4 regions of the Caldimonas sp. genome follow, and region 4 is predicted to be linked to each of the others. Evidence: predicted binding sites of a transcription regulator. Region 4 holds the regulator's gene; each other region holds the start of a gene.
What was found. Region 4 encodes FNR, which switches genes on or off when oxygen is low (the NO sensors DNR and NnrR bind a similar motif). Its sites were predicted from a motif close to TTGATNNNNATCAA; they were not measured.
Positions count from the first base shown of each region.

Region 1: a site for FNR is predicted at 1,322-1,335, ahead of ACK42S_RS10535 (putative zinc-binding protein). Genes of this name have one in related genera too.
Region 2: a site for FNR is predicted at 974-987, ahead of ACK42S_RS07475 (universal stress protein). Genes of this name have one in related genera too.
Region 3: a site for FNR is predicted at 855-868, ahead of ACK42S_RS01865 (DUF2892 domain-containing protein). Genes of this name have one in related genera too.

Region 1 covers NZ_JBKBVU010000092.1:4,950-7,143, forward strand. Annotated here, with positions in the region: gene ACK42S_RS10525 (hypothetical protein) at 1-399, opposite strand, end outside; gene ACK42S_RS10530 (metal-sulfur cluster assembly factor) at 396-713, opposite strand; gene ACK42S_RS10535 (putative zinc-binding protein) at 763-1,209, opposite strand; gene ACK42S_RS10540 (adenosylcobalamin-dependent ribonucleoside-diphosphate reductase) at 1,459-2,194, shown strand, end outside.
Region 2 covers NZ_JBKBVU010000052.1:12,147-14,340, forward strand. Annotated here, with positions in the region: gene ACK42S_RS07470 (LysR family transcriptional regulator) at 1-707, shown strand, start outside; gene ACK42S_RS07475 (universal stress protein) at 1,044-1,466, shown strand; gene ACK42S_RS07480 (TetR family transcriptional regulator) at 1,487-2,119, opposite strand.
Region 3 covers NZ_JBKBVU010000009.1:9,335-11,528, reverse strand. Annotated here, with positions in the region: gene ACK42S_RS01870 (PAS domain-containing protein) at 1-730, opposite strand, end outside; gene ACK42S_RS01865 (DUF2892 domain-containing protein) at 948-1,142, shown strand; gene ACK42S_RS01860 (hypothetical protein) at 1,250-1,567, shown strand; gene ACK42S_RS01855 (DUF3237 domain-containing protein) at 1,682-2,167, opposite strand.
Region 4 covers NZ_JBKBVU010000040.1:13,555-15,748, forward strand. Annotated here, with positions in the region: gene hemN (oxygen-independent coproporphyrinogen III oxidase) at 1-255, opposite strand, end outside; gene fnr (fumarate/nitrate reduction transcriptional regulator Fnr) at 497-1,243, shown strand; gene ACK42S_RS06310 (hypothetical protein) at 1,260-1,502, opposite strand; gene ACK42S_RS06315 (hypothetical protein) at 1,547-1,840, opposite strand; gene ccoG (cytochrome c oxidase accessory protein CcoG) at 1,864-2,194, opposite strand, start outside.

The DNA.
Region 1 (2,194 bases), on a different contig from region 4:
GGCCTCGACCCCCAGGTGTAGCGACCAGGCCCGCGTGTATCCGGCCCACAGGTAGAGCCCCACCAGGACGATGCTGGCCAGCGCCCACAGCCCCAGGGCCAGCGGCGCCGCGCCGGCTCCCCAGGCCGCCACGCCGCCCAACCCGGCCAGCAGCGGCACGATGTAGCCGCTTGCATGGCGCAAGGCCACGGCCCGTTCCAGCGAGATGAGCGTGCCGAAGAAGCCGCAGACCATGACCGCGCCATGCAGACCCACGGCGCCGACTCCCATGCTGCCCCAGCCCAGGCGTGCCAGCCCGCCGCCCAGCCCCTGAACCAGGTTGGCGGCGGCCAGCAGGGCACACAGCGCCACGGCCACACGCCGCAGTGCAATCCCGGAATTCGACGCGGAAGGATTCACCAGCCAAAGCGTGCCCTGAGGGCCGGGCTGAGACGCTCAGGGCTCCAGGGGGTGTCCCAGTCCATTTGCACGTCCACCGGGACATCCTCCGGGCAGGCCCGGCGCACGGCTTCGGTGGCGTCTTCGATCATCACGTCGGCCATGGGACAGGTGGCGCTGGTGGGGATGAGGGTCACCTGCACGCCCTCGGGGCTGCAGCGGATCGATTCCACGAGACCCAGGTCCACGATGCTCTCGCCGATTTCAGGGTCGTGCACCTTCTGCAGCACGGCACGCAGCGCGGCTTCGTCGGGCAAGGCAGGGGAGGGGGGCATGTCGGGCGTCGGTGTCACGCAACCATCATCGCTGCTGAACAGGCCAGATTCAAGCCCCCGCGCACCGGCAGGCCCCCGTGCCGCCGCATCCTGAGGGGGTGGGCGACGTGAGGGCGCTCATGGCCTGCACGCGCTCGCGCACGTCGGCATAGGCGGCCTCGGCCTGTGCCGTGTCGAAGTCGGCGTGGTAGGTCTTGCGCACCCCGTGTTCGCCCAGCTGCACGTGGGCCGTGGGCACGATGCCGTGGCGCGCCAGGCTGTGGCGGACACAGGCCAGCGCACACCCGTCGATGGCGAGGATGGGCCGGCCCGACTGCGCTGCCTCCTTGAGCTTGCGCACCAGCGGCGGCACGTCGCCGCCTATGCCGGCAATGCAGGACATCTCGGCATGGCCTTCGTGGTCCAGGCGCAGCGCGAGGTGGTTGGCCATCTGTGCCACGCTGGAGCAGCCGGAGCAGGAGTACACGAGGGTCAGTGCATCGATCGGTCGGGTCATGGCCATGTGTCCTTCATGCAAGCGGTCCGGGATGACAAGCTAACGGCCCGAAGGCAGCAGGGGATTGCCCTGCATCAAGCCCCGAAGGTTCCAGGGCCCGAAATAGGCACTTGTGATGCACATCAACCGATCGACGTGCGCGTCGGCGTACCGTGCGCTGCGCCGACCCTGACGCCGATGCGGCCGCCTCTCGACAGCCGCGCCCAAACCGAATTCAATCTCATCAAGGCCCGCACAGGAGACCCTTTCATGCAAGACACCCCGTCTCAAGCCCGTGCCGTCGCCGCCAACCTGCCTGCCCAGGCGATTAGCGAGGAGGTGCTGCTCGAAAAGTACGCCAAGGGCAACGAGCGCACGCTCGACGAGGTGCGCGCCCGAGTGGCGCGGGCCTTGGCCGAGGTCGAGGCGCCTGAGCAGCGCGCGCTGTGGCAGCAGCGCTTCCTCGACGCCCAGCGCCAGGGCTTCATCCCGGCCGGGCGCATCCTCTCGGCCGCCGGCACCGAGCTGTCGGCCACGCTGATCAACTGCTTTGTGCAGCCGGTGGGCGACTCCATCTCGCACTTGGACGAAGGCCACCCTGGCATTTACACCGCGCTGACCGAAGCGGCCGAGACCATGCGCCGCGGCGGCGGCGTGGGCTATGACTTCTCGCGCATCCGCCCGCGCGGCGCCTGGGTGGGAAGCACCCAGTCCAGCGCTTCCGGGCCGGTGAGCTACATGCGCGTGTTCGACCGCTCGTGCGAGACGGTCGAATCGGCCGGGGCCCGCCGCGGAGCCCAAATGGGCGTGCTGCGCTGCGACCACCCCGACGTGGAGGAGTTCATCCATGCCAAGGACAGCGGTGACCTGCGCAACTTCAACATTTCGGTGGCCGTGACCGACGCCTTCATGCAGGCCGTGGAAGCCGGCACCGAGGTGGAACTGGTGCACCGCGCCGAACCCGGCCCGGCCCAGAAAGCGGCCGGCGCCCACCAGCGTTCCGACG
Region 2 (2,194 bases), on a different contig from region 4:
CCACGCGCGAGGCCTATGCGCAGATCGAGCGCGGCTTTGCCAACGTGCGCGACCTGGCCGGTGCCCCGCGCGGCCTGGTGCGCCTGAGTGCGCCGGTGGCGCTGGGGCGCCAGCAGATCGTGCCGCGGCTGCCTGAGTTCCTGCGCCGCCATCCGCAGGTGCGCATCGAGATGGACCTCTCCGACCGCCTGGTCTCGCTGGCTCAGGAAGGCTTCGACCTGGCGGTGCGCCACACCGCCGCTCCCCCCGACACCCATGTGGCCTGGACCCTGTGCGAGACACGCTCCTGGCTGGTGGCCAGCCGGGCCTACCTGCGCCGGCGCGGCACGCCCGCTCATCCGCAGGACCTGGTCGCGCACGACTGCCTGGCCTATCCCCGCCCGGGCGAGACGACCACCTGGTCGTTCGAATCGGCCGACGGCCAGCGCGTGACCGTGCCGGTGCGGGGGGCCTTCGCGGCCAACAACAGCGAGGTGCTGCGCGAGGCGGTGCTGGGCGGGTTGGGCCTGGCGGTGCTGCCCGACTTCAGCGCCCAGGCTGCGCTGCGCGGCGGCCGCCTCGTGGCCGTGCTGCCGCGCTGGCGGCCGGTGGGGGCCTTTGGCGAGCGGCTCTATGCGATCCGTCCTTACAGCCCGGTGGTGCCGCGCGCCGTGCAGGCCCTGGTGGCCTACCTGCGCGACACCCTGGCCGCAGGCTTTGCGCCTTGACCATCGCCAAGGCTGGCCGCGGCCCGGGCGGAGCTTGGCGAAAAAAACGCCCACCGCGTGGGTGGGCGAGGAAGTCCTGTGAAGGACGTCGTTGGGAGACTGTGAACTGGCCCGCCGTGCGACACCTCGAGGGCGCCTGTGCGGCGGCGGCGACTTCTTGGTGTCAGCCCCGTGTGACAGCACCCAGCCACTGTACCGCCTCTGTCGTGAGGCCCCCATCCCTCAGAAGGGGGAAGCAGGGGGGCAACGGCAAGCTGCGTATGATCTTGATGCCCATCAAGTCCGCCCCGTCGCGGTGATGAGAAGCTTGCAACATTCCCTCTCAGGAGCGTTTCGATGAAGATCCTCGTTGCCGTCGACGGCAGTGCCTACACCAAGCGCATGCTGGGCTATCTGGCTGCGCACGACGAACTGTTCGGCGGCGGGCACGATTACACCGTGCTGACCGCCGTGCCGGCCGTGCCCCCGCGCGCGGCAGCGGTGATCGACAAGGAGACGCTGGCCGAGTACTACGCCGACGAGGCCGAGAAGGTGCTCAAGCCGGTGCGCACCTTCTTCGACAAGCAGGGCCTGAAGGCCAAGACCCTGCACAAGGTCGGCCATCCCGGTGAGGTCATCGCCAAGATGGCGGGCGCTGGCAAGTTCGACCTGGTGGTCATGGGCTCGCACGGCCACGGCACGCTGGGCAACCTCGTGATGGGCTCGGTGGCGACCTACGTGATCGCCCATTGCAAGACGCCGGTGATGCTGGTGCGCTGAGGCCCAGCGCCCGGCCGGGTTCAGTGCTCCGCGGCGTTGGCCGGCGCCGGTCCGCGCAGACCGTCGAAGCAGGTCGACAGCAGGTAGTCGATGATTTGCGCGTCGCTGTGCTGGCCGCCGGCCTTCAGGAAGCCCAGCACCGGATCGCAGGCACGCGCAAACAGGGTGTAGAGCACCACCTCGGGCGGCAGGGCCGGGTTGATCTGGCCATCGGCCTGCGCCGCGACGATCCAGGCCCCCAGCCGGTCGCTCAGCGCGATCAGCCGGTCCATGTAGCCACGGTGGGCGATCAGGGCTTGGCGCAGGCTGGAGTTCTGCGAGGGCAGCGAAGGCATCTCGCCGGCCAGTTGCACCTCCATCGTCCAGCGGGCGGTGGCGCGCAGCTTGTCGATGGGCGCAAGCCCCGCGTCCGCATCCAGCGGCGCGGTGAAGTCCAGCGCCCGTTGCAGCACGCGGATCATCGCCGCGGCCGCCAGTTCTTCCTTGGAGGTGAAGTGCTTGTACAGGCTCGCCTTGGCGATGCCCACATCGGCGGCGACCTCGTCCACCGTCATCACCTCGAAGCCCTTTTCCGCCAGCAGACGGTTGACCGACGAGACGATGGCGTCCTCGCGAGCGCGAAGCACCTGTTCCTTGAACGACATGCGGGCCATAGGCTGCATTGTAGACCTCCCGGCGACGAGACATACCCGATCGTCAAACTTTAACTGATCGGTCGTATGACAAAC
Region 3 (2,194 bases), on a different contig from region 4:
CGACATCGCCCTCGGCATAGCCGAGCACCGCCAGGCCCACGCGCGAGTAGTACACGCGGTCGTGCTCGTGGTCCCAGTCCCACACGCCGTCGCCGGCGCTTTCCAGGGCGAACTGCCAGCGCGCCTCGCTCAGGCGCAGGGCGTCCTCGGCCTGGCGCCGGCCCGCCTCGCTGCGGGCGGCCACGGTCAGTGCCGCGCAGGTGGACAGCAGCGGTTGCAGGGTCTGGACGAGGCCATCGTCGTAGCCGCCGGGCCGGTTGGCCACGCCGACCATGCCCAGCAGTTCGTCGCCGCGGAAGAAGGGCAGGCCCAGGAAGTTGTCCATCACCCGGTGCCCGGGCGGCAGCCCGCCCGAGCGCGGATCCTGGCGGGGATCGTTGGACAGCACCGGCTGGCCGCTTTGGATCACCCGCCCGAACAGGGAGTCGAGGGCGCGGAAGACCAGTCGGCCCTCGTGATGCAAGGCCATCATCTGCCGCGAGGCGTCGTCCCAGGCGATATCGGAGATCGCCAGCATGCGCAAGGCGGGCGTGGCCTGGCCCGGCTCGTGCCAGAGCTCGCCGATGAAGCCATACCCGCTGTCGGTCATGCGCAACAAGACCTCCAGCAAGCGATCGAAGGCGCAGCGCAGATTGGCTTCTTCAATGAATTGCCGCTGTACCTGTTCGATGGCCGCCAGCAAAGCCTCGGCCGTCATCGAGGGGGCAGGACTGGCGGGACGGGGGCTCAAGGCGCAATGAGTGAACGAACAGCTGGCTTGTGCCTTTAAATGTAAACAGAGCCGGCGGATCTGTGGGGCAGGGCGAGCCCCAGCCCCGCGGCGCGGTGTGCATTCCGTCTGGCAGCAGCCGGTTTTGACGTCGATCAAGGTTCGCCGCGAAGCGCCGGGCACACTGAAAGCCTTCGTCCAAGGAACACCCTCGGCAGGGTGTAAAGGAGCGTGCCGCATGAAAGCCAATGTAGGCGGGATCGACCGCATCGCGCGGATCGCCGTGGGATTGGTGTTGATCGCCTTGGCGGCGACGAACACCGTGGGGCTGTGGGGCTACATCGGCGTGGTGCCCTTGTTGACGGGCTTGTTCCGGGTGTGTCCGCTGTACAGCCTGCTGGGCGTGAACACCTGCCCGATGGACCGGCGCTGATGCCCAGGGCGCCGGGCAGGTGCCCGGCGGGGGGGGCTGGTGCCTGAAGGGGGCTGGCGCGCCGCTTGCTAGACAGGGTGGGCGTATCCCCATGCAGGAGTCCGAGCGTGAACGCAAGCCCTTCGGAAAATGATCGTCTGGCCATTGCCGCGCACTTGCATGTGCTGTTGCGCCGCAAATTGGGGCGCGTGACAGACACCGAGTGGATGGCCGTCGACGCGAGCTACGCCCAAGAGATCGTCCGCCTGTGCCGCGCGCAGGCCGATGCCGAACTGCAGGCCTGGGCTGACAAGCTCGAACGTGCGGTGCCCGGTGCGCGACCCAAACCCCCGGCGGCCGAAGAGGTGGCTTTGTCTGCGCCCAGTGCGCTGGCCCATCGGCGTGCGGCACCGATCGAGCAGCGCTACGTCGGGCGTTTGCGCTGAAGCGCGCAGCCGGCCGCCGAGCCTGGGGCCGGGCGCATGCGGGTAAGCGCCGATGGGGACGGCCCAATGCTTACATAACATAAGCATTGGGCCGTGCGGGGGCGCGGCCTCCTGTCACGTCAATCGGTACACGTCCAGCACGACCCGATGCGCCTGCCGCTGTCCGCTCGCCACGGCCATCACCGCGTTGAGGTGCGCCCAGTGCGGCGCGCCCGTGGTGAAGCGCATCAGCGTGCGAAAGAAATAGGCGTCGGCCGGCACATCTTGTCCTTGCGCCAGCCGGGCCATGACCTCAGGCGGGCCGTGGCGCAAGCCTTCGCTGCGCACTTCGACCAAAGCGCCATCGTGCAGTCGCAAGGCGTAATGGGCGGCGATCTCCAGCACGCCGTCGGCGCGGGCCCATTGCCAATCCACGCCGCCGGGCACGATCTGGCCATTGAGCTCGGGGCCTTGCACGGTGCCGCCGTGCAAGGGAACGAAGCGGCGTTCGCCGCTGGGGCACGGGCCCAAGCTGGTGAGTGGGCCGACCTCACATGCCACTTGGGCCATGAAGATCAGTCCGGGATGGGCGCCAGCAGGGGCAAATGGAGCGGGCGTCATGGACATAGGGGGCGCGCGCGAAGTCTG
Region 4 (2,194 bases):
GATGATCTTGTTGCAGGCGCAGTAGTAGCACACCGACTCGCAAAACGGAATGTGCACGTACAAAGACAACGCCGCCCGCCGCCCGCCCAGGGTGCCCACCCCACCCGCCCGTTGGGCCAGGGCCTGCTCGAGCTGGGCCGGCCCGAAGGCTTCGACGAAGCGGTCGGCCGTGGGATAGGAGGTGTAGCGGGGCCCGGGAACGTCGAAACGTTGCAAGACGTCGGGGGAGATCGGCAGGGCGGGGTCGGGCGTCATGGCGGCACTGTGCCAGAGCCATCGGCGCGGGACTTGATCTTGCTCAAGTCCCTGCCGGGGGGGCTCCTGAACAATCGGTTGCATTGCCTGAGGAGCATCAATCATGTCGCTCGACACGACCCCCGACACCGGCCTGGCGCCCTTCTGGGCCCCCTCGGCCTGCGCCACCGCCCGGACTTCGCGACCTGCCGGCGGGAACATCCGGTCCCGAAGCGTGTCTGGGGACGCCCAGGGGTCCATAATGAACGTCAAGGAGAGGCCGACGCGCATGATCAAACTCGAAACCCTCAAGGTCGCCTGCTCGAGCTGCAATTTGCGCGAGCTGTGTCTGCCGGTGGGCCTGTCACGCCCCAACCTCGAGAAGCTGGATCACATGGTGGCCTCGCGGCGCAGCGTCAAGCGCGGCGAGGCTCTGTTCCATGCCGGCGACCCGTTCCAGTCGCTGTATGCCGTGCGCACGGGCTTCTTCAAGACACGGGTGTCCTCGGAGGACGGGCGCGACCAGGTCACGGGCTTCCAAATGGCCGGGGAGCTGCTGGGGCTGGATGCCATCAGCCAGGACCGGCACACCTGCGACGCGGTGGCGCTGGAGGATTCGCAGGTCTGCGTGATCCCCTACCAGCAGCTCGAACATCTCTCACGTGAGTTCACGGAGTTGCAGAGTTCGTTCCACAAGATCATGAGCCGTGAGATCGTGCGCGACCATGGCGTGATGCTGCTGCTGGGCAGCATGCGCGCTGAGGAGCGGCTGGCGGCCTTCCTGCTCAACCTCACACAGCGCCTGCAGGCGCGAGGCTTTTCACCCTCCTCGCTGATCCTGCGCATGACCCGCGAGGAGATCGGCAGTTACCTGGGCCTGAAGCTGGAGACGGTCAGCCGCACCTTCTCGAAGTTTCAGGAAGACGGCCTGCTGGAGGTCAAGCAGCGCCAGATCCGCATCCTGGACGAGGACGGTTTGCGCCGCCTCATCAACCACAGCACCTGCTGAGCCGCGCGCGCCGGGTTCAGGCGCCCTCGCGCCCTCGCTCCGGCGGGCGGGCCAGCATCTGCATCATCGCGCCGGCCACAATGAAGGCTGCCCAGAAGAAAAAGAAGGCCAGCGAATAGACCGCCGAGGCCGAGAGGTCGACCGGGGCGCCGCCGAACCAGTGCAGGTCCTGCGGATCGACCATCGCGAACACCACCATCTCGACGACGCCGGCCATCAGGAAGGCTGGCCAGAGGATGCTCATCCAGGACAGTTTCATCGCCCGCTCGCCTTGCCGGGGGAAAGAGTGCGCCACCGGCCGTCTCATTCGCCTCGGCCCGGCAGGGCCGAGACGGGCGTGGCGGTGTGGTTGCGTGCCTGGTGCGCGGGCATCAGCCTGAGGTCGCCCTGCCCGCCAGTGCCAGCGCCGGAAGCCGCGGTCGCGGCGGGCCCGCGCTGCAGCACCGGGTCGGGGTGCCCGATGGCCAGGATGATCGTGACGACACAGGCGGCTACGACGGCCAGCGGCCCGCCAACCACCAGCCACATCGTCGGTTCACGCCACCACGGCGCAGCCGGCGGCCGGGGGTCGGGATGCTTGGCAAGTGGTCGGCGCATGGGATTCTCCTCGGGTGGGCCACTCAACGCGGCACCAGGAACGTGGATCGCTCATTCACGCTGCGCTCGGGCTCGTCGCCCTGGGCCAGGCGATCGATGCGGAACTCGATCGGACTGGAGCGGCCGCGCAGCGGCTCGGCATGGTGCGGCGGCAACTGGACGCGCACGGCCAGCCAGCGCGCGGCCGCACTGTCCACCTCGATTTGCGGTTCGGAGACCACGCGCAGGCCTTCCAGGCCGGACACGCTGACCCGGTATCGCTGAGGCTGCTCGAGCGCGTTCATGATCTGCAGACGATAGACGTTTTCGATGTAGCCGTCCTCGACGATGCGCGCCAGCGCCCCGCGATCGCGG